4 regions of the Pelagerythrobacter marensis genome follow, and region 1 is predicted to be linked to each of the others. Evidence: riboswitches for the same ligand, from Rfam matches in the RefSeq annotation. Region 1 holds a riboswitch; each other region holds the start of a gene.
The links. A riboswitch is a leader RNA that binds a small molecule or an ion and turns the genes downstream of it on or off. The one in region 1 is predicted to bind cobalamin.

Region 1 (4,641 bases):
TCTACAGCGAGAACCAGTATTTCACCTCGCGCAAGATCGCCGAAGCGATCGGTGAGCGATTGAAGGAGGACGATCCGCCCGAAATCGTGATGGTCCAGCCCAAAACGGCCGAAGGCTGGCTGGAACAGCAGGCGATGGATTACGCGCGGGTGCGACTGATCGAGTGTCTGGCCGAACTCGATCACAAGGACCGTTTTCGCATCTATGTGCCCCATACGGGGGAAACGCCGATCTACGTCCACGCCAAGGTCACGATTATTGACGACCGCATCCTGCGGATCGGGTCGGCCAACTTCAACAACCGTTCGATGGGTCTCGATTCGGAATGCGACGTGTTCTTGGACTGCGATCGACCGGGCAACGACCATGCGGCGGCAGGCATCGCTGCGCTGCGGCATTCCCTGCTGGCCGAACATTGCGGGCTGGCGGAGGAGGAGGTCGGTCGGCTGCTGGCAGACGATCCGTCGATGCATCGCCTGATCGCGCGCCATGGGCAGGGCGACGGGCGATCGCTGCGGCCCTATGAAGTGCCCGATCTCAGCGGAGTCGAGGAAGCGCTCGCCGATTCCGGCATCCTCGACCCGGAAAACCCGCAGGACATCCTCGAGCCGTTTGCCAACGGCGGACTTTTCCGCAAGGGAAGCCTTCTGCGAAGCGCTGCCCGCAGCGTGAAAAAGGCATGAAAGGGGACGATAGCATGAGCAGTCTGGTCGGGCCGGACGAAGACGTATTGCACGGCAAACCACCCGTGCCCGACGATGTGCAGGAAGCGATCCGCACACTGATCCGCTGGGCGGGCGACGACCCGGAGCGGGAAGGGCTGCTCGACACCCCCAGCCGCGTTGCCCGCGCGTGGAAGGAATATTGCCTCGGCTATCGCGAGGATCCCGCGATCCATCTGAGCCGCGTTTTCGAGGAGGTCGGCGGCTACAACGAAATCGTCCTGCTGAAGGACATTCCCTTCCAGAGCCACTGCGAACACCATATGGCGCCGATCATCGGCAAGGCCGCGATCGCCTATCTGCCGACCGACCGCGTCGTCGGCATTTCCAAGCTCGCTCGCGTGCTCCACGGTTTCGCCCGCCGCCTGCAGGTGCAGGAGCGGCTGACCGCCGAAGTTGCCGACTGCATCTGGGAGCACCTCCAGCCCCAGGGCGTGGCAGTCGTGATCGAAGCGAGCCACAGCTGCATGACCGCACGCGGGGTCCGTACCCCCGGCGTGACGATGACCACCAGCCGCATGATGGGCACGTTCCTCGACGACCCGCGCAGCCGCGAGGAAGTGCTCAAGCTGATGGGCTATTGAGAGGCAGGGGGTGCCCCTCGGGATCGACGCTGACCAGTGTGAACAGGGCGGTCGCGGCATGTCGCCGCTCGCCGGTCAGTAGCGCTTCCGACCATAGCTCGACCGCCACGCGGATCGAACTGCGCCCCGTCATCTTCACTTGCGCCACCAGCTCTACCATGTCGCCTTCGCCGATCGGGGCGACGAAATCGATCCGGTCGGACGATGCCATGACGAGGACTCTACGCACGTGCCTGGTCGCGGCGATAAACGCGGCCTTGCCCATCATCCGCAGCGCATCGCCGCCGTAGAGCGTGCCGTAGTGATTGGTCTGCCCGGGGAACACCATCTCGGCCAGTCTCAGCGCGCCGCCCCAGGCCGCCTCTCCCGCACTTTCGTCAGGCGCGATCGGTGGAAGCGGCAGGCGCGTGTCCGGCCCTTTTCGCGCCACCATTGCGAAGCGGCCTCTCGTGCACACGTTCCGTTCGCCCGTTACCGGCCCCTCGGCCACCAGCTCGACTTCGACATCGAGCGAGCTGGAGCCGACGCGCACCACCCGGCCGGTCACTTCGACCATATCGCCTTCGCGCGCAGGAGCGGCGAAATCGATCTTCTCGCATGATGCGGTGACGAACGGCGCGCGGCCGTGGCGCGATGCGGCGAGGAATGCCACTTTGTCCATGTGGGCGAGCGCCACGCCGCCGAACAGGGTGCCGTGATGGTTGGCGTCGCCGGGGAACACCATGTCGATCAATTGCACCGGCCGGCCGGTGCAGGCTTTCGGATTGCCGTCGTCGGACGCCGGCGGTGTGGAGCCGGGCGAGGGGGTGCGAAGCGTCATCGTCGTCTAATCCCGCGAATGGGGCGAGACGGCCGATCGGGCACGCGCACCGGTCGCGCAGGCTTGGCCGCGCGGCTTGCATGCGACCAGACCGGGCACCCCGCCGGTGGACGTTTTCGTGTCGGAGGCAGGTCTCCTGGCTCGCGGGTCGGCGCGGACGGTCCGTCTTCCCAGGGCGAGACCCCCAGTGACATCGATGGACCGCCGCTCTCCGCTTACAGTTGCGGGGGCAGCGCCGGACTTGCCCGCAGGGCGCACCGGCTTCCCGTCTTAGCTCCGGCAGGACAGCCCAGCCGGAGAACCTCGACACCGTTCGAATCGCGCCGATCGGGGCGCGGGTCAAGGCGGTCCGGCGTCAGACGCGCGGACCGCCGGCAGATCGTCAGAGCTGGCCGAGCATGTGCTCCGCACTCGAGACCGAGAAATCGCCCGGCTGCTCGACATTGAGTTCCTTCACCACGCCGTCTTCGACGATCATCGAATAGCGCTGGCCGCGCTGGCCGAGTCCGAAACCGCTGCCGTCCATGGTCAGCCCGGTCGCCTGCGCGAATTCGCCGTTCCCGTCGGCCAGCATCGTGATGTCCGAAGATCCGGCCTGGCTGTTCCACGCGCTCAGGACGAACGCATCGTTGACCGCGGTGCAGGCAATCTCGTCCACACCCTTCGCCTTGAGGTCCGCTGCCTTCTCGACATAGCCGGGCAGATGGCGCGCCGAGCAGGTCGGCGTGAACGCGCCGGGGACCGAAAACAGCGCCACTTTCTTGCCCTGGAAATACTCGCTCGTCTGAACCTGTTCGGGACCGTTCTCGGTCGCCTTCACCAGCTTCACATCGGGAATTCTGTCGCCAACCGAAATCGTCATCTCGCAATATCCTTTCGTCGTCCCATTCGTTCGCGTGCCGATATAGAGGCTGCAATGCGCGCGGCAACGGCAAAGGATATAAAGATCGCTTTATATTTGCTTCGCGGCAGGGCGGTCGCTAAATGCGCAGACCCGAAGAACCCGCGCTCCGCGCGCGCAATGCAAGCAGATTTCAGGAGAATTTCGTGGCCGACGCCAAGCAGGATTACATCGTCAAGGACATCAGCCTCGCCGACTACGGACGCGACGAGATCGCGATCGCCGAAACCGAAATGCCGGGGTTGATGGCGCTGCGCGAGGAGTACGGCGAAGCGCAGCCGCTGAAGGGCGCGCGGATCACCGGGTCGCTGCACATGACGATCCAGACCGCGGTCCTGATCGAAACGCTGACCGCGCTCGGTGCGGAAGTGCGGTGGGCGACCTGCAACATTTTCTCGACCCAGGATCATGCCGCCGCGGCTATGGCCGCCAACGGCGTGCCGGTGTTCGCGGTGAAGGGCGAAAGCCTGGCCGATTACTGGGACTATGTCGGCAGGATTTTCGACTGGTCGACCGGCGACGACGCCGATCGCACGGCCAACATGATCCTCGACGATGGCGGCGATGCGACGATGTTCGCGCTCTGGGGCGCGCGGATCGAGGCGGGCGAGGAAATGCCTGCGCCGCAGAACGCCGAAGAGATCGAGATGCAGCGCGCGCTCAAGGCGTTCGTCAAGGCGAAGCCGGGCTACCTCACGAAATCGGTCAAGGCGATCAAGGGCGTTTCGGAAGAGACCACCACCGGCGTCATGCGGCTGTATCAGATCGCCAAGCAGGGCAAGCTGCCGTTCCCCGCGATCAACGTGAATGACAGCGTGACCAAATCGAAGTTCGACAATCTCTACGGGTGCAAGGAATCGCTGGTCGATGCGATCCGCCGCGCGACCGACGTCATGCTGGCCGGCAAGGTCGCCTGCGTCGCGGGCTACGGCGACGTCGGCAAAGGCTCGGCGGCGTCGCTGCGCAATGGCGGTGCGCGCGTCATGGTGACCGAGATCGATCCGATCTGCGCGCTCCAGGCGGCGATGGACGGGTTCGAGGTGGTGACGATGGAAGAAGCCGTGCAGCGCTGCGACATCTTCGTCACCGCGACCGGCAACGAGGATGTTATCACCGCCGAGCACATGAAGGCGATGAAGCACATGGCGATCGTGTGCAACATCGGGCACTTCGACAGCGAGATCCAGATCTCCGCGCTCGACAACTACACCTGGAAGGAGATCAAGCCGGGCACGGACCTCGTGACTTTCCCCGACGGCAAGTCGATCCTCGTCCTCGCGAAGGGGCGGCTGGTGAACCTGGGCTGCGCCACGGGCCATCCGAGCTTCGTGATGAGCAGCAGCTTCACCAATCAGACGCTGGCGCAGATCGAACTGTTCACCAAGTCAGGCGAGTATCAGAACGACGTTTACGTCCTGCCCAAGCATCTCGACGAGAAGGTCGCCGCGCTGCATCTCGAAAAGCTCGGCGCCACGCTGACGCAGCTGAGCAAGAAGCAGGCCGACTATATCGGCGTTCCGCAACAGGGGCCGTTCAAGCCGGATCACTACCGGTACTAGGCGGCAGGGGCTTTGGCCCCGCCCCGGCTGGCCGCCCGCAGCGGTTGTCCGGGGC
Region 2 (4,641 bases), 980 kb from region 1:
AAGGCGCTGGAGGAGCTGGGGCTGGAAGTCGATCTGGTGCCGCCGCGTTACCGCTCGATCTATTTCAACCACATCTTCTCAAGCCCGGCCGGCTACAGCGCGGGATACTATTCGTATCTGTGGACCGAGATGCTCGACCGCGACAGCCGCAAGTGGTTCCTCGACAACGGCGGCCTGACCCGCGCGAACGGCGATCACTATCGCAAGACCGTGCTCAGCCGCGGCGGGACGATGGACTATTTCGAAATGTTCGAGAACTTCGCCGGACGCCAGCCCGACGTGACCCCGATGCTCGACGCGCGCGGGTTGCTGGGCGGCGAGGCGGAGGCGGAACCGGCCACCTCGGACGGCCCGCTACCGCCGGAAACGACCGAGGACTGAAGGCCTTTTGGGGGTGGGGCGGATTGCGCCACCCCCGTCACCCTGAACTCGTTTCAGGTCCATTCCGCCCCGTCGGGACTCGGCCCATGAAGGCGCGATGGATGCTGAAACGAGTTCAGCATGACGGGAAAGAGGACAGAAAAGAAAAGCGCCCGACCTCACCACGAGGCCGGGCGCTTTTTCGTGCTTCAGACTTTGCGGCGGATCAGAACCGCGCGCGCGCGCCGACGTAGGCGCTGCGACCGGCGGTCGCATAGCCGGCGGCGGTCTGGTAATCGGCGTCGAACAGGTTTTCGACCCTGCCGAACAGCTCGAACCGCTCGCCGAACGGCAAGGACGCGCGCAGATCGGCCAGGGCATAGCCGTCGAGCGGCGTCAGGTTGCTGGCATTATCGAACGAATCGCCCACCAGCCGCACGTCGCCGCCCAGCGTGAAGTCGGCCAGCGGGCTGACCCAGTCGGCAGACAGCGTCAGCGTATGGCGCGGACGGCGCGCAAGGACGTTGCCTTCGTTCACCGAACCGGCGGTGCGGTTTTCGGTGTCGACCCAGGCATAGACCGCGCGGGTCACCCAGCGATCCGACGGGCGCGCGCCCAGCTCGACCTCGATCCCCTCGGCCCGCACGCGGCCGATGTTGTCGTAGTAGCCGAAAGGACGCTCCTCGCAGATCGGGGCCGGGTTCTGCCAGCAGCTTGCGAACTCGATCTGGTTGCGCGCATCGCGGCGGAACGCGGTCAGCGCGCCGTAGAAGCGCGATTTCGCGAGCGAGCGGTCGCCGTGGACCAGCCCGATGTCGTAGCTGGTGCTGCGTTCGGGCTGAAGCTCCGGGTTCCCGTAGTCGGAATAGAGCTGGTAGAGCGTCGGCGCCTTGAACCCCTCGCCCACACTGGCGCGCAGGCGCAGGTCGCCGGCAAGGACATAGCTGATGTCGCCGCCGAAGCTCGTTTCGCTGCCGAAGCGGGCGTGATCGTCCAGCCGGGCGCCGGCGTGGGCCGAGAGCGGCCCCATCTCGATCCCGAGCTGGGCATAGGCGCCGAAGATCCGCGTGCTGTGCCGCGCATCGTCGGAAAGGGTGCGATAGTCGCTCCACTCGTTCTCCGCCCCGAAATTGACCAGCAGCGGGCCGATCGGGCGCCATTCGCCGCGCAGTTCGACGCGGTCGGAATGGCCGTCGCTGGAGAAAGTCGGGTCGGCACTGTCCGCGCTGCGGTTGACCCGCTCGGTATCGGCGAAGGAATAGGCGGCGCTGACGAACAGCGGCCCGGCGTCGTAGACCGCACCTGTCGAGGCCGAATACTGGCGCGTGTGCTGCGTGTCGCCGGTGTCGGCAAGGACATAGTCGGGCGCCGGGAAGCCGTCGAGGTCGAGGTCGCCTTCGGCCCAGCGGCCGCGGGCGAAGACTTCGAAACCGGGCGTGAGGTAGAGCCGGCCATGGCCGTTGACGGCCCACTGCTCGAACCCGTCCGCCTCCGTCCCGCTCGCCGCCTGCGAGAAGCCGTCGGTGCGGTAATAGCTGGCCGAACCGCCCAGGAACCCGGCATCGCCGCCCACGCCGCCCGAGACCGCGCCGGTCAGCGTATCGCGCGAACCGTATTCGGCGCTCGCCTGCAGGCCGCTTTCGCTGCGCGTGCTGGCGACCAGCACGCCGCCGATCGCGTCGGCCCCCCAGACCGTGCTGTTCGACCCGCGCAGGACCTCGACTTTGCCGAGATTGCTGGCGAGCAGGTTGCCGAAATCGAACCCGCCGCCGGGCGCGGCCGGGTCCGACACGCGCACGCCGTCGAGGATGACGAGCAGCTGCTCGCCCTCCGCCCCGCGCACGCGCACGTTGGTGACCGCGCCGGGGCCGCCGTTGCGGCTGAAGGAAAGGCCGGGCACGCGTTCGAGAACGCGCGTCAGATCGGCGCCCTGGACACTCTCGATCTCGTCCTGCCCGATCACGGTGACCGGCTGGCCGGTGTCTTCGACCTCGATCCGGGTGCCGGTGGCGGTGACCGTTATCTCGGTCTCGGCCGGGCGGAACTGGCCATAGGGGTCGGTGGCGCTGTCCTGAGCCGCGAGCGGCGCGGATAGCGCGAGAATACTGGTGCCGAAAATCAGGTGGTTACGCATGGAATACTCCTGTCATGAACGAACTGCCGCTCATGACGGAACAAGGCATACGCCTTTTCCGCTTGCTTCCGGTGCACCCCGCCCGGCAGCACGAACGACCGTCATCGGGCAGGTCTCCTGGCTCCCGGATCGTCGCGCCGCGTTTCGTCTTCCCGGTTCCCCAGTGACGTGTCGAACGGGCGCTCCCCGGTCACAGTTGCGGGGGCAGCGGGGGCCTCGGGAGAAATGCTCCCTACCCCCTTCCCTCTTCGGTCCGTCGTTCCGGCAGGAACGGGTGGACAACCCGTGACGTGCGGCGGCCCTTAGCCGCCTCGCCCCACCCCGGCAAGACGCATGCCGTTAACCTTGCGACAAGCATGTCGCTTAACCGCCGCTTGCGACTTGTGCCGCCAAGGGACGGGGGCAAGGGCGCGCTCGAGTTTCAGCTTTCGCGCTGCTACGCGCCGGGGCCGCGAGCCGACAGGCAGCCATCGGATCGGAAAGGACGCAGCTTGAGCAACGGCCCCGCCGGAACGACCCGCGCACGCCGCACGCCGGCGAGCCTGCGGTCGCGCCCGATCGGCGGGGGCGGACCGGGCAGGCATCGCGGACGGCGCATCCTCGCGCTCGTGGCGGCGCTGGGCGTGCCGGCGATGGCCGCACCGGGCGACTGGCACGCTTTCGGCCGGCCGGTGCCTCAGACTGCCCCGGCCGAAACGGTCAAGCCGATGCCGTTCGAGCGCGCCGGCCACAGTTTCCCCGGCTCTGCCTTCTACTTCCTCGAAGACAGTCCGCGCGTGGTGCCCGCCGCGCGCGACGATCTGGCCGCGGTGTTCGATCCCACCGGCACCGGCGACGGAACCGCGGCGGAACTGGCCGCCGCACGCACCGCCGGCCCCGCGGCGCGCAGCTTCGCCGGCGGCGGCACGGGCGTCGACCGCGCCCGCGCGCTGCACTGCCTCGCCAGTGCGGTCTATTACGAGGCGGCGAGCGAGACGCCGGGCGGCCAGAAGGCCGTGGCGCAAGTCGTGCTCAACCGCGTGGCCCATCCGACATATCCCAACAGCGTGTGCGGCGTGGTTTTCCAGGGTTCGGACCGCAGCACCGGGTGCCAGTTCACCTTCACCTGCGACGGGTCGCTGGCGCGCAAGCCGATGAAGGCGGCGTGGGACCGTGCGCTGGGCATTGCGCAGGCGGCGCTGGCGGGCGAGGTCTATACCCCCGTCGGGCTCGCCACGCACTACCACACGATCTGGATCGATCCTTATTGGGCGGCGAGCCTCGACACGGTGGGCACGATCGGCGCGCACCGGTTCTATCGCTGGCGCGGCAGGGCCGGGCAGCCGGGCGCTTTCACCGCGGCCTATAGCGGCCGCGAACCGGCGGCCGCGCCGAGCGCCCGGGCCGTGGCGGAAAGGTTCGCCCGACCCGCCCCGCCGGCGGCGGCATTCGCCAGCCCCGCCGCCGAAAGCGCGCGCGCAACCGCCGGCCGCAGCCCTGCCCGCGCATCCGTTCCCGCACAGTCCGCCGCCGGCGCAGCGGAAACCGGCGACACCGCGCGCCCTGCCGACCGCCTGCCTTCGGCCGGAACGGTGCGGCCCGAATATGCCAACAGCGGCCGCTGGATCGCCGATCCGCGATAGGGCGAACGCCGGCCGGCACGAGGCGGTTAAGCTCTTGGAAACCCTGGCAAAGAACCATAATTTAGGAGAGCGGCGCTAGACCTTGTGGGCAAGTCGCAACCGGCCTTCGTCCTCCAGCCACGAAGAGCCATACCGGAAGGCCCAATTCGTCATGACGGTCCATTTCGCACCATCGCAATCCGCTGCACAGTCCCTGCTCGCGCAGGCGTTTCGCCGGCGCAAGCCCGCGCGCGCGGCAAACGACAATTGCCTGGCGCGGCCCGACGACCGGATGCTCCATGCCGCCTTGCAGCACTTCGCCCGTCATGGCCTCGGCGCGGCGCGGGAAGCGCGCCGGCAGGCCGAACGCGCGTTCTTCGCCGGCGACCGCCAATCGTACGACTGGTGGCACGGGATCTGCCGCACGCTGGACGCGCGCCTTGCCCGCGGCCTCGAACGCACCACGCGCACCGGGCTGCGGCCGGCAGACGATCGCGGCGCGCCTTCGGCCGTACCGGTGCCCTGAACCGCCCCCCGGTCCGGCCG
Region 3 (4,641 bases), 1.3 Mb from region 1:
GGGTGGCGAGAAGCGTGCCGAAACCCACGACAAGGAACGGCGCGGCGTAGGCGAGATCGGCGAAGCTGCGGTTGGCGACCGTGCCCAGCGTCCAGTTGATCATGTCGGCCAGCGTGAAGGGATTGGGCGCGAGGTTCATCAGCAACGCCATCAGCGCGGCGGAAAAGCTCGACAGGCCGACGCCGACCAGGATCAGCGTCACCGCCGAGCGGGTCCGTAGTGCAGCGATCGCGACCACCAGTGTCGCCGCCAGCGCTCCGGCAATCGCGGCCAGCGGCAGGATCAGCGGACCGGCGCCGGCGAGGCCGAAGAAGAGCACGAAGGTCGCGAACAGCGCGGCGGTGGCGGAGACGCCGAGAATGCCCGGTTCGGCGAGCGGGTTGCGCAGCAGGCCCTGCAGCGCCGCGCCGCTCATCCCCAGCGCCGCGCCGACCGCGGCGGCGGCGAGCGCGCGGGGCAGGCGGATCTGCCAGACCACGAGGCTATCGCCCGCACTCCCTTGCAGGCTCAGCGCGCCCAGCACGCGCGCGAACGACAACGGCACCGAGCCGAGCAGGAGGGCGAGCAGGATCGCGCCGATCAGCGCGAGCACGAGGAGAAGGTTCGCACGCGCGGTCATGGCGCGTCTCTCTGTGCCGCGTGCGACAGCGCCTCGATCGCGTCGATCAGGAACCATCCGCCGCAGCTTGTCCAGGCGCCTTCGAGCGGCACGACGGGGCGGTTTTCGAGCTGCGCCTGCGCCACCGGGTGGCGCGCGGCGCTCCAGATGTCGCCCTGGCTTTCGACGCCTTCGTAGAAGGCCGGCGCGACCACGTCGGGGCGTTCGTAGGCGAGCCGCTCGAGCGGCAGGATGTTCCAGCCGGCCCGGTCCTGGAAATTGGCGAGCCCGGCGGTGCGCAGGATTTCGTGGACCAACGTGCCTTCGCCCGAGGTCATGCCCCCCGGCGTCATGTAAAGCGCGGTGCGGGGCCTGTCCGGCGGGGCCGGCAGGGCGGCGAGGCGGCGGTCCATATCGGCCGCCACGCGCTGCGCCTCCGCCCCGGCGCCCAGCGCGCTGCCCACGCGCACCACTTCCTCGCGCACTTCGGCGATCGTTTGCGGGAAGCCGATCTGGACCACCGGCACGCCGAGGTCTTCGAGAAAGGGCACCACGTCGGCCCCTCCGCCGAACGAGCGGATCACGAGGTCGGGCCGGAGTGCGAGAATATCGGCGGTGCGCGGCCGCACCATGGGCAGCCCTTCGGCCTCGGCGCGCATGTAAGAGAACCGCTCCCCCGCATAGGGCGAGAGCGCGAGGATCGCGTCGCGATCGGCGAAGCGGAGCACGTACTGGTCGGCGCAATAATCGAGGCTGACGATGCGTTGCGGTTCGGTGCCCGGTGGGGCGGCTGGTTCCGGCGCCGGAGCGCAGGATGCCAGGAACAACGCCACGAGGCCGGCAAGCCGGTGCTTTCGCCTCAGGACCGATCGCCATTTGTGCCCGGTGTCATCCCCGCGAAAGCGGGGATCCAGGGTACGGCGGTTGCTCCATGGATTCCCGCGTGCGCGGGAATGACAAACGGGTGTGAGAGATGTCCCCGTTTTCGAGGACCGGTGACGCTGAAAGCCGCCATTTGCAGACCGCCGGGGCTGAATGCCGATTGGCCCTGGCGCGCTTTTCGGCCATCCTGCATCGCGCATGGCGGAACCCCGTTCGCGGCGCGGGGAGGCTCGGGGCCCCGCATCGCCTGGACAGTCTTGGCCCGCCGGGGGCTTCTCGCTCCGGCGCCGATAGCCCGGCCGATGGCTGTCGCTTCTGCGGGAAAACGCGTTTCCCGTCCGATCGAGCTGACCCGGCTCCCGGACGAACGACGCGACGGCAGGTCTCCTGGCTTGCGGATCGGCGCCCTGGGCCGTCTTCCCGGAAAGCCGCTCCGTTGCCGGAAACGGTGTCCAGTGACGCGGTGGCCCGGGGCTCCCCGCTTACAGTTGCGGGCACAGCGCCGGCTTTGCACCGGCTTCCCTCTTCGCCGCAAAAGCGGCACCGTCTGGCGCGGCACTTGCGGCCGCGAGGCGCGGGTTGTCAATGGCGGAGCGGGTCAATCCTGCGCAGCGCTGCACGGTAGCGGGTCGGTTTGCATATCCGTGTCTTGGCAGCTCTGGCGAATGCTGCGGCAACTTTACCGTCGTCACCCCGGACTTGATCCGGGGTCCCGCTACCTTCCGCGAGCGGGGGGAGGTGGCCTTGGTACGAACGAAACAAGCGGGACCCCGGATCAAGTCCGGGGTGACGGAGGTGTTGGTGGCCGCCTCCACTTGATCGCAGAAATTCAAACCGACCCGCTATCCGCATCCGCCATCGCCTTGCGCATTTTCGCCAGCGCGGCGGCCTTGAGCTGGTGCACGCGCGGCACGCTGACTTCCAGAACGGCGGCGATTTCGGACAAGTTGAGTTCCTCGACGAAATAGAGCTGGATCACCAGCTGGTGCCGTTCACCCAGGCCCGAGAGCGCCGCGATCAGGCTTTCGCGGTCTTCCTGCTGGAGAACCTGCCGTTCGGCGTCGGGTTCGGCCGAGGCGAAGGCGCCGTCGGTTTCCGAATAGCATTCGTCGAGCGAGGCGATCCGCGTTTCCGCCAGATCGCGCTCGAACTGGAGAAAATCCTTCACCGGCATGTCGAGCGCTTCGGCCAGTTCGGGCGCCGACGGCTCGCGGTCGAGCGAGCGGCGCAGTTTCGCCCGCGTCGTCTCAAGCATCCGCCGGCGCGTGCGCGCGCCGCGCGAATCGGGCGAGGCGCTGCGCAGCAGGTCCACCATCGCGCCGCGCACGCGCATCTTGGCATAGGCGGCAAAGCCGTCGTCGCTGGGCGAATCGTGCTTCTGCGCGCATTCGGTCAGCGCGACCAGGCCCGCCTGAATCAGATCCTCGACATCGACCGTCGGGCCGCCGCTGCCCGACAGGTGCCAGGCAAGCTTGCGGACCATCGGCAGGAACCGGGTCACCCGGTCGCCGACATTGCCGCGATAGGCTTCCGCTGCCGCGAACTGGGTATGATCGAGCTTCATGCGGCCATCGCCTCCGTTCTCATCTCTGCGCCCGCCGCGGGCTGTTCGGCCTGTCCGGCCGGTTCGGCCTGCGGAGCGGGTTGGTCTTCGCCCCCGACAACCGCGATCACCTCGATCGGCTGGGAGACGGGAAGTTCGTTGATCGACAGCACCGCGCAGCCCGGCGCGCGCAGCCGCAGCAGGCTGGCCAGCGGGCGGCGTGCGCGGGGCTGCACGATCAGAGCGGGGGTGCCGGCGCCGGCCGGGCGCTCGGCCAGAATCGCCGCGATCCGTTCGCCGATCGACCGGGCCAGGTCCGGTTCGATCACGATCGCGCCGCTGGTCGGGTCCTGCATCCCGCCGACGACCATTTCCTCAAGCTGCGCGGCCAGCGTGATCACGGGCAGGCGCTGGTCGGGCGGGCAGAGGCTGCCGACCAGCATCGGGCCGAGATCGGCGCGCAGCATGTCGACCAGCTTGTCGTGGTCGGTCGTCTGTTGCGCCGCCTGCGACAGGCTGGAGAGCACCGGAATCGGATGAGCGAGCGCGATCCCGTCGGCCAGGAGCGTGCGCAGCAGGCGGGTGATCGCGGCCAGCGAAAGCGGCTGCGGCGTGATCGTTTCCACCAGCTGCGCGTTGCGCTCGCGGACCATGTCGAGCAGCTCGCGCACCTGGTCGGGGCCGAGCAGTTCCTGCGGCCGGGCGGAGAGGAGCTGGTTGACGTGGGTGGCGACGACGCTTTCGGCGTCGACCACCAGATATCCCTCGGCCACGGCCAGGTCGCGCGTCGCCGGCTCGATCCAGATCGCCGGGCAGCCGAAGCTGGGGTCCAGCGTCGCCTCGCCCGGGATTTCGGCCAGGCGACCGGCCTCGCCGGTATCGATCGCCAGCATCCGGTCGGCCCGCAGCTTGCCGGTGCCGAGCGGCGCACCGCCCAGCGTCACGCGGTAGGAATCGGGCGCGAGGTCGAAGCTGTCCTTGATGCGGAACTGCGGCACGACGAAGCCGAAGGCCTGGCACAGCTGCCGCCGCAGCCCGGTCAGCCGGGCGACCAGCGGCGCGCCGCGCTTCTCGTCCGCCAGGTGGACCAGGCCGAAGCCGAGTTCGACCGTCACCAGCGCCTGTTCCGACACGTCCTCGATCGCGATGCGGGTGGCATCGGGCGCGGGCTCCGGCTCTTCCGCCGGCACGAATTTCTTGCGCCGGCTGAGCATGTGCCAGAGCGCGAAGGCCCCGGCGGCGAGCGGCAGGAAGACCGATTGCGGCATGGCCGGGATCGTCCCCATCGCGGCGAGAATGCAGGCGACGGGCAGCCAGATGCCCGGCTCCGCCAACTGGCCGCCGATCTGGCCGGTGAGGTCGCGCGAGTCGGCCACGCGGGTGACGATCACCGCGGCCGCGATCGACAGCAGCAGCGCCGGGATCGAGGCGACCAGCGCGTCGCCCACCGCCAGCGTGACATAGACCTGGCCCGCTTCGGCGGCGGTCAGCCCGTGGGTCGCCATGCCGAGGACGAAACCGGCCACGATGTTGACCAGCAGGATCAGCAGCGCGGCGATTGCGTCGCCCTTCACGAACTTGCTGGCGCCGTCCATCGAGCCGTAGAAGTCCGCCTCGG
Region 4 (4,641 bases), 240 kb from region 1:
CCCCCTATCAGGGAATCGGTTCGTTTCAGCGACAGCGCTCTCGACGCGCTTGCCCGAAGCGTCCACGATTGCAGCGCAACAAGGGGAACCACGCCATGATCCGACCGATCGCCGCTTCGCTTGCCCTGGGCCTTGCCGTTCCGTCCGCTCCGCTTGCCGCGCAGGTGCCGCCAGCAGAAAGCGCGGTGCCCGCGCCGCTCGAGGCGGCTGCCGAAGGCGTGGTGGCCGTCCTCCGCGAGGAGCGACCGGCGCGCGAGGTGTTCGCTCCGTCGTTTCTCGCGGCAGTGTCCGAAACGCAACTGAGGGCCATGATGCAGCAGATGACCCGGCAGTTCGGCGCGCTTCACGGATTGGAGAACGTCGCGAGTACCGGCACCGGCGCCGGCGTGATCGCGCTCCGATTCGACCGGGCGATCGCGCGCGGGCCCGTGCGGCTCGACCCGGACGGGCGAGTCACGGGGTTGTTGCTGAACCAGTTCGATCCGATCGACGACGGAGCGGACAAGATCGTGGCCGATCTCGCCGCGCTGCCTGGCAGGATCAGCGTCTATTACGCCCTGCTGGACGACCAGGTCGATCCGATCCTGGCGATCGACGCCGATGCGCAATATGCGATCGGATCGACCTTCAAGCTCTATGTCCTGTCGGCCCTGGCTCGCCAGGTGGTCAGGGGCGAGCGTTCGTGGGACGAAGTCGTGCGCCTCGACAGACGCTCCTTGCCGAGCGGAATATCGCAGGACTGGCCCGAGGGGTCCCCCGTGACGCTGCAGACGCTCGCCACCCTCATGATATCTCTCAGCGATAACACGGCGACAGATCAGCTTATCGCAGTCGTCGGCCGCGACGCCATTGCCGAGGAACTGCGAGCCAGCGGCCACTCGGCGCCCGACATTACCCTGCCGTTTCTTACCACGCTCGAACTGTTCGGCCTCAAAGGCGATCTTCAGCACGGGCTTGCCTATGCCGCGGCGGGCGAGGACGAGCAGGCCCGGCTGATCGATGCATTCTCGACCGAAATCGCCGGCGATCCCGAACGGATAATCAAGCCGACATTCACCCGGCCGACGGCGATCGACACACTCGAATGGTTTGCCAGCGGGCGCGATCTGGCTTCGCTCATGCGGCGCATTGTCGCGCTCGACGATCCCACCGCGCGCCGAATCATGGCGATCGATCCGGCCTTGCCCGAAGGGCGCCGTCAAGACTGGCGCTACGTCGGGTACAAGGGCGGGTCGGAGCCGGGTGTCCTCAACCTGACCTGGCTTCTGCAGGATCAAGAGGGCGAATGGCGTATCCTGACCTTGAGCTGGAACAATCCCGATGCCCCGCTCGACGCGGGCGCGCTGGAACCGATCGCCCAGCGCATACTCGCTTTACCTTAGGGCCAGAGCGACCCCAGAGAGATCAAGATATATAGAACTCTTTATATCTTTCTTGACAATACGAGCGATCGGGGCTTTGTAGGGCCGGTCGAGGTTCCTCGTGCAGGGCGATGCGATTCGCACTTTCGCGAGGCTAAGACGGGAAGCCGGTGACGTCCCGCGGGGATGAAGTCCGGCGCTGCCCCCGCAACTGTAGGCGGAGAGCGGTGCCCCAATTCGACCACTGGTTCCGCCGGGCGGAACCGGGAAGGTTCGGGGCCATCGCGACGACCCGCGAGCCAGGAGACCTGCCTGCGACGCGATAACGTTCTTCGGACGGGGGTTCTTCCGGCGGACGCGCGATAGAAAGGTGCCCTGTATCGGGCCTCCACCTTGCCGCGCGCACGCCCGACCGATCTCCGCCCGCGATGCGAGGTGATACGATCGATGCCGAATATGCCCCATCCGGCCTTCGTTTGCCGCCCGATCCGAATGTGCATGCGCGCCGGGTCTGTCTGACGCGGCGCGCTGCCCCTCACCGCAAACCGACTGATCGAAGAACCAGCAACGGCCGGGCGAAAGCGCGCGGCCGGAGGAGACGACTCATGCCCGTTACCACCGCCAATCTCGGCTTCCCCCGCATCGGTCCGCGCCGCGAACTGAAGAAGGCGCTCGAAGCCTTTTGGGCCGGAAGCATCGACGAAAGCGCGCTGCGCGAAACCGCACGCTCGCTGCGCGCCGCCAACTGGGCGCGGCAGAGCGCGGCCGGAATCGCCGTGCTGCCGAGCAACGATTTCTCGCTCTACGACCAGGTGCTCGACACCAGCGTGATGCTCGGTGCCATTCCGCAGGCCTACCGCGACCTGGGAGCGCCCGATTCGCTCGAGGTCTATTTCGCAATGGCGCGCGGAACGCGATCGGACGCCGAGCGCGAAGACGATGCGGCCTGTAGCCACCGGCAGGAAAGCGACGGCCTGCCGGCGCAGGAAATGACCAAGTGGTTCGACACCAACTATCACTACATGGTCCCCGAGGTAGAGCCGGGCCAGGCGTTCTCGCTCTGCGCGGCCAAGCCGCTGGGCGAATTTGCGGAAGCACTGGCGCTTGGCCATCGCTCGCGCCCCGTGGTGATCGGCCCGGTGACCTGGCTGTTGCTGGCAAAATCGCGCACACCCGGGTTTGCTCCGCTCACGCTGCTCCCCGCCCTGCTGCCGGTCTATCGCGAACTGCTGGCACAGCTGCGCGCCGCCGGCGCCGAATGGGTGCAGATCGACGAGCCGGCACTGGTGACGGATCTGGACGAGACCGCGCGCGAGGCGTTTCGTACCGCCTATGCCGACCTGGGCAGTGCAGCAGGTCCGCAGATCATGCTCACGACCTATTTCGGCGGTCTGGAGGAAAATCTCGACCTTGCCCTGTCGCTTCCCGTCGCCGGTCTGCACCTCGACCTGGTCCGCGCGCCCGATCAGCTGGAGCCTGCCTTGACGCACGCGAGAGAGGATCTCGTGCTTTCCCTGGGCGTGATTGACGGGCGCAACGTGTGGAAGGCCGATCTCGGCGCTCTGATCGATCGGCTCGCCCCCGTTGTGAAGGCCCGCCGCGCAATCCAGATCGCTCCATCCTGCTCGCTGCTTCACGCGCCGATCGATCTCGCGCTCGAAACCGAACTCGACCCGCAGATCGCCGACTGGCTCGCATTCGGCGTGCAGAAGCTGGAGGAACTGGCGCTGCTGGGCCTCGGGCTGGAACGCGGGCGCTACGTCGTTGCCGACGAGCTGTCGGCCAATGCCGATGCGATCGCGGCCCGGCGCGGCTCCCCGCTGACCAACGATCGCGCGGTGCGCGAGCGGGTCGCGGGGATCACGCCCGCGTCGGCGCGCCGCGATATGCCCTTCGCGCGGCGGATCGAACGCCAGCGCGAACATCTCCGCCTTCCGCCGTTGCCGACCACCACCATCGGATCGTTTCCCCAGACCGGCGCCGTGCGTAAAGCCCGTGCCGATCATCGCAAGGGCACGCTCGACCGTGCGGGCTACGAAGCGTTCCTGCGCGAAGAAACCGGGCGGGCGATCCGCTGGCAGGAGGATATCGGCCTCGACGTGCTCGTCCACGGAGAGTTCGAGCGCAACGACATGGTCCAGTATTTCGGCGAACAGCTATCCGGCTTCGCGTTCACCCGCGCCGGATGGGTGCAGAGCTACGGCTCGCGCTGCGTGCGTCCACCGATCCTCTATGGCGATGTCTCGCGCCCGCGCGCGATGACGGTGGACTGGTGGCGCCATGCCCAGAGCCTGACCGAACGCCCCGTGAAAGGGATGCTGACCGGCCCGATCACGATCCTGCAATGGTCGTTCGTGCGCGACGATCAGCCGCGTGCCGAAACCTGCCGCCAGATCGCGCTGGCGATCCGCGACGAAGCGAACGACCTCGAAGCCGCGGGCGCGCGGATCATCCAGATCGACGAAGCTGCCCTGCGCGAAGGGCTGCCGCTCCGCCGCGCGGGCTGGGACGAGTATCTGGACTGGGCGGTCGAATGCTTCCGCCTGGCGGCATCCGGCGTCGCGCCGGAAACGCAGATCCATACCCACATGTGCTATTCGGAATTCAACGATATCATCGCCGCGATCGGGGCGATGGATGCCGATGTCATCTCGATCGAAACCGCCCGGTCGAAGATGGAATTGCTCGATGCCTTCGCCAGCTACCGCTATCCGGCGGAGATCGGACCGGGGGTCTACGATATCCATTCGCCCCGTGTTCCGCCGGCAGACGAGATAGAGGCCCTGCTGCGCAAGGCCTCTGCCGCAATCGATCCGCGGCAGCTGTGGGTCAATCCCGATTGCGGCCTGAAAACCCGCAAGTGGGAAGACGTGCGCCCTGCCCTGACCAACATGGTCGCGGCGGCCCGGTCGGTTCGCGGCACGCTCGCCTGACCGGCCTGGCGTGGCGGCCGGGGCGAGCGCCTTTGCCCCGGCCGCGCCCGTCGTTGCCGTTCGTCCTGCGAGCGGGCGGGTCTCAACCGACGCCCGTCACCAGGTGCCGCATCATGCGCCGCGCAGCCGCCCAGACGGCATTGCGACCACCTTCCCCGATCATGTCGCGGACGAACGCGTCGAACCGGGCGCGTTCGCCGCGCGCCGCCGCAGTCGCCAGATCGACCAGCAGCATTTCGTCGTAGCTGAAGGCGGGCTGGCACGGGGGGTTGAGAACGATCTTCTCCGGCCATGCCCGCCCCGCCTCGTCCATGAATACATGGAAGCTCTGCACCGCGCACAGCGTG

Region 2: it holds a riboswitch for cobalamin, as region 1 does, so the genes downstream of both, V5F89_RS07455 (TonB-dependent receptor plug domain-containing protein) here and V5F89_RS12220 (acyl-CoA thioesterase) in region 1, are expected to answer to the same signal.
Region 3: it holds a riboswitch for cobalamin, as region 1 does, so the genes downstream of both, V5F89_RS05925 (ABC transporter substrate-binding protein) here and V5F89_RS12220 (acyl-CoA thioesterase) in region 1, are expected to answer to the same signal.
Region 4: it holds a riboswitch for cobalamin, as region 1 does, so the genes downstream of both, metE (5-methyltetrahydropteroyltriglutamate--homocysteine S-methyltransferase) here and V5F89_RS12220 (acyl-CoA thioesterase) in region 1, are expected to answer to the same signal.

Annotation. Positions count from the first base shown of each region.
Region 1 is NZ_CP144918.1:2,572,447-2,577,087, forward strand. It holds gene V5F89_RS12210 (phospholipase D-like domain-containing protein) at 1-683, shown strand, start outside; gene folE (GTP cyclohydrolase I FolE) at 698-1,306, shown strand; gene V5F89_RS12220 (acyl-CoA thioesterase) at 1,287-2,126, opposite strand; cobalamin riboswitch at 2,236-2,447, opposite strand; gene V5F89_RS12225 (peroxiredoxin) at 2,509-2,988, opposite strand; gene ahcY (adenosylhomocysteinase) at 3,174-4,586, shown strand.
Region 2 is NZ_CP144918.1:1,587,901-1,592,541, reverse strand. It holds gene V5F89_RS07460 (M3 family metallopeptidase) at 1-381, shown strand, start outside; gene V5F89_RS07455 (TonB-dependent receptor plug domain-containing protein) at 587-2,494, opposite strand; cobalamin riboswitch at 2,585-2,796, opposite strand; gene V5F89_RS07450 (cell wall hydrolase) at 2,986-4,116, shown strand; gene V5F89_RS07445 (hypothetical protein) at 4,268-4,621, shown strand.
Region 3 is NZ_CP144918.1:1,286,429-1,291,069, forward strand. It holds gene V5F89_RS05920 (iron ABC transporter permease) at 1-619, opposite strand, end outside; gene V5F89_RS05925 (ABC transporter substrate-binding protein) at 616-1,431, opposite strand; cobalamin riboswitch at 1,855-2,028, opposite strand; gene V5F89_RS05930 (FliA/WhiG family RNA polymerase sigma factor) at 2,310-3,044, opposite strand; gene V5F89_RS05935 (flagellar biosynthesis protein FlhA) at 3,041-4,641, opposite strand, start outside.
Region 4 is NZ_CP144918.1:2,808,171-2,812,811, forward strand. It holds gene V5F89_RS13445 (serine hydrolase) at 96-1,382, shown strand; cobalamin riboswitch at 1,457-1,692, shown strand; gene metE (5-methyltetrahydropteroyltriglutamate--homocysteine S-methyltransferase) at 1,967-4,294, shown strand; gene V5F89_RS13455 (hypothetical protein) at 4,377-4,641, opposite strand, start outside.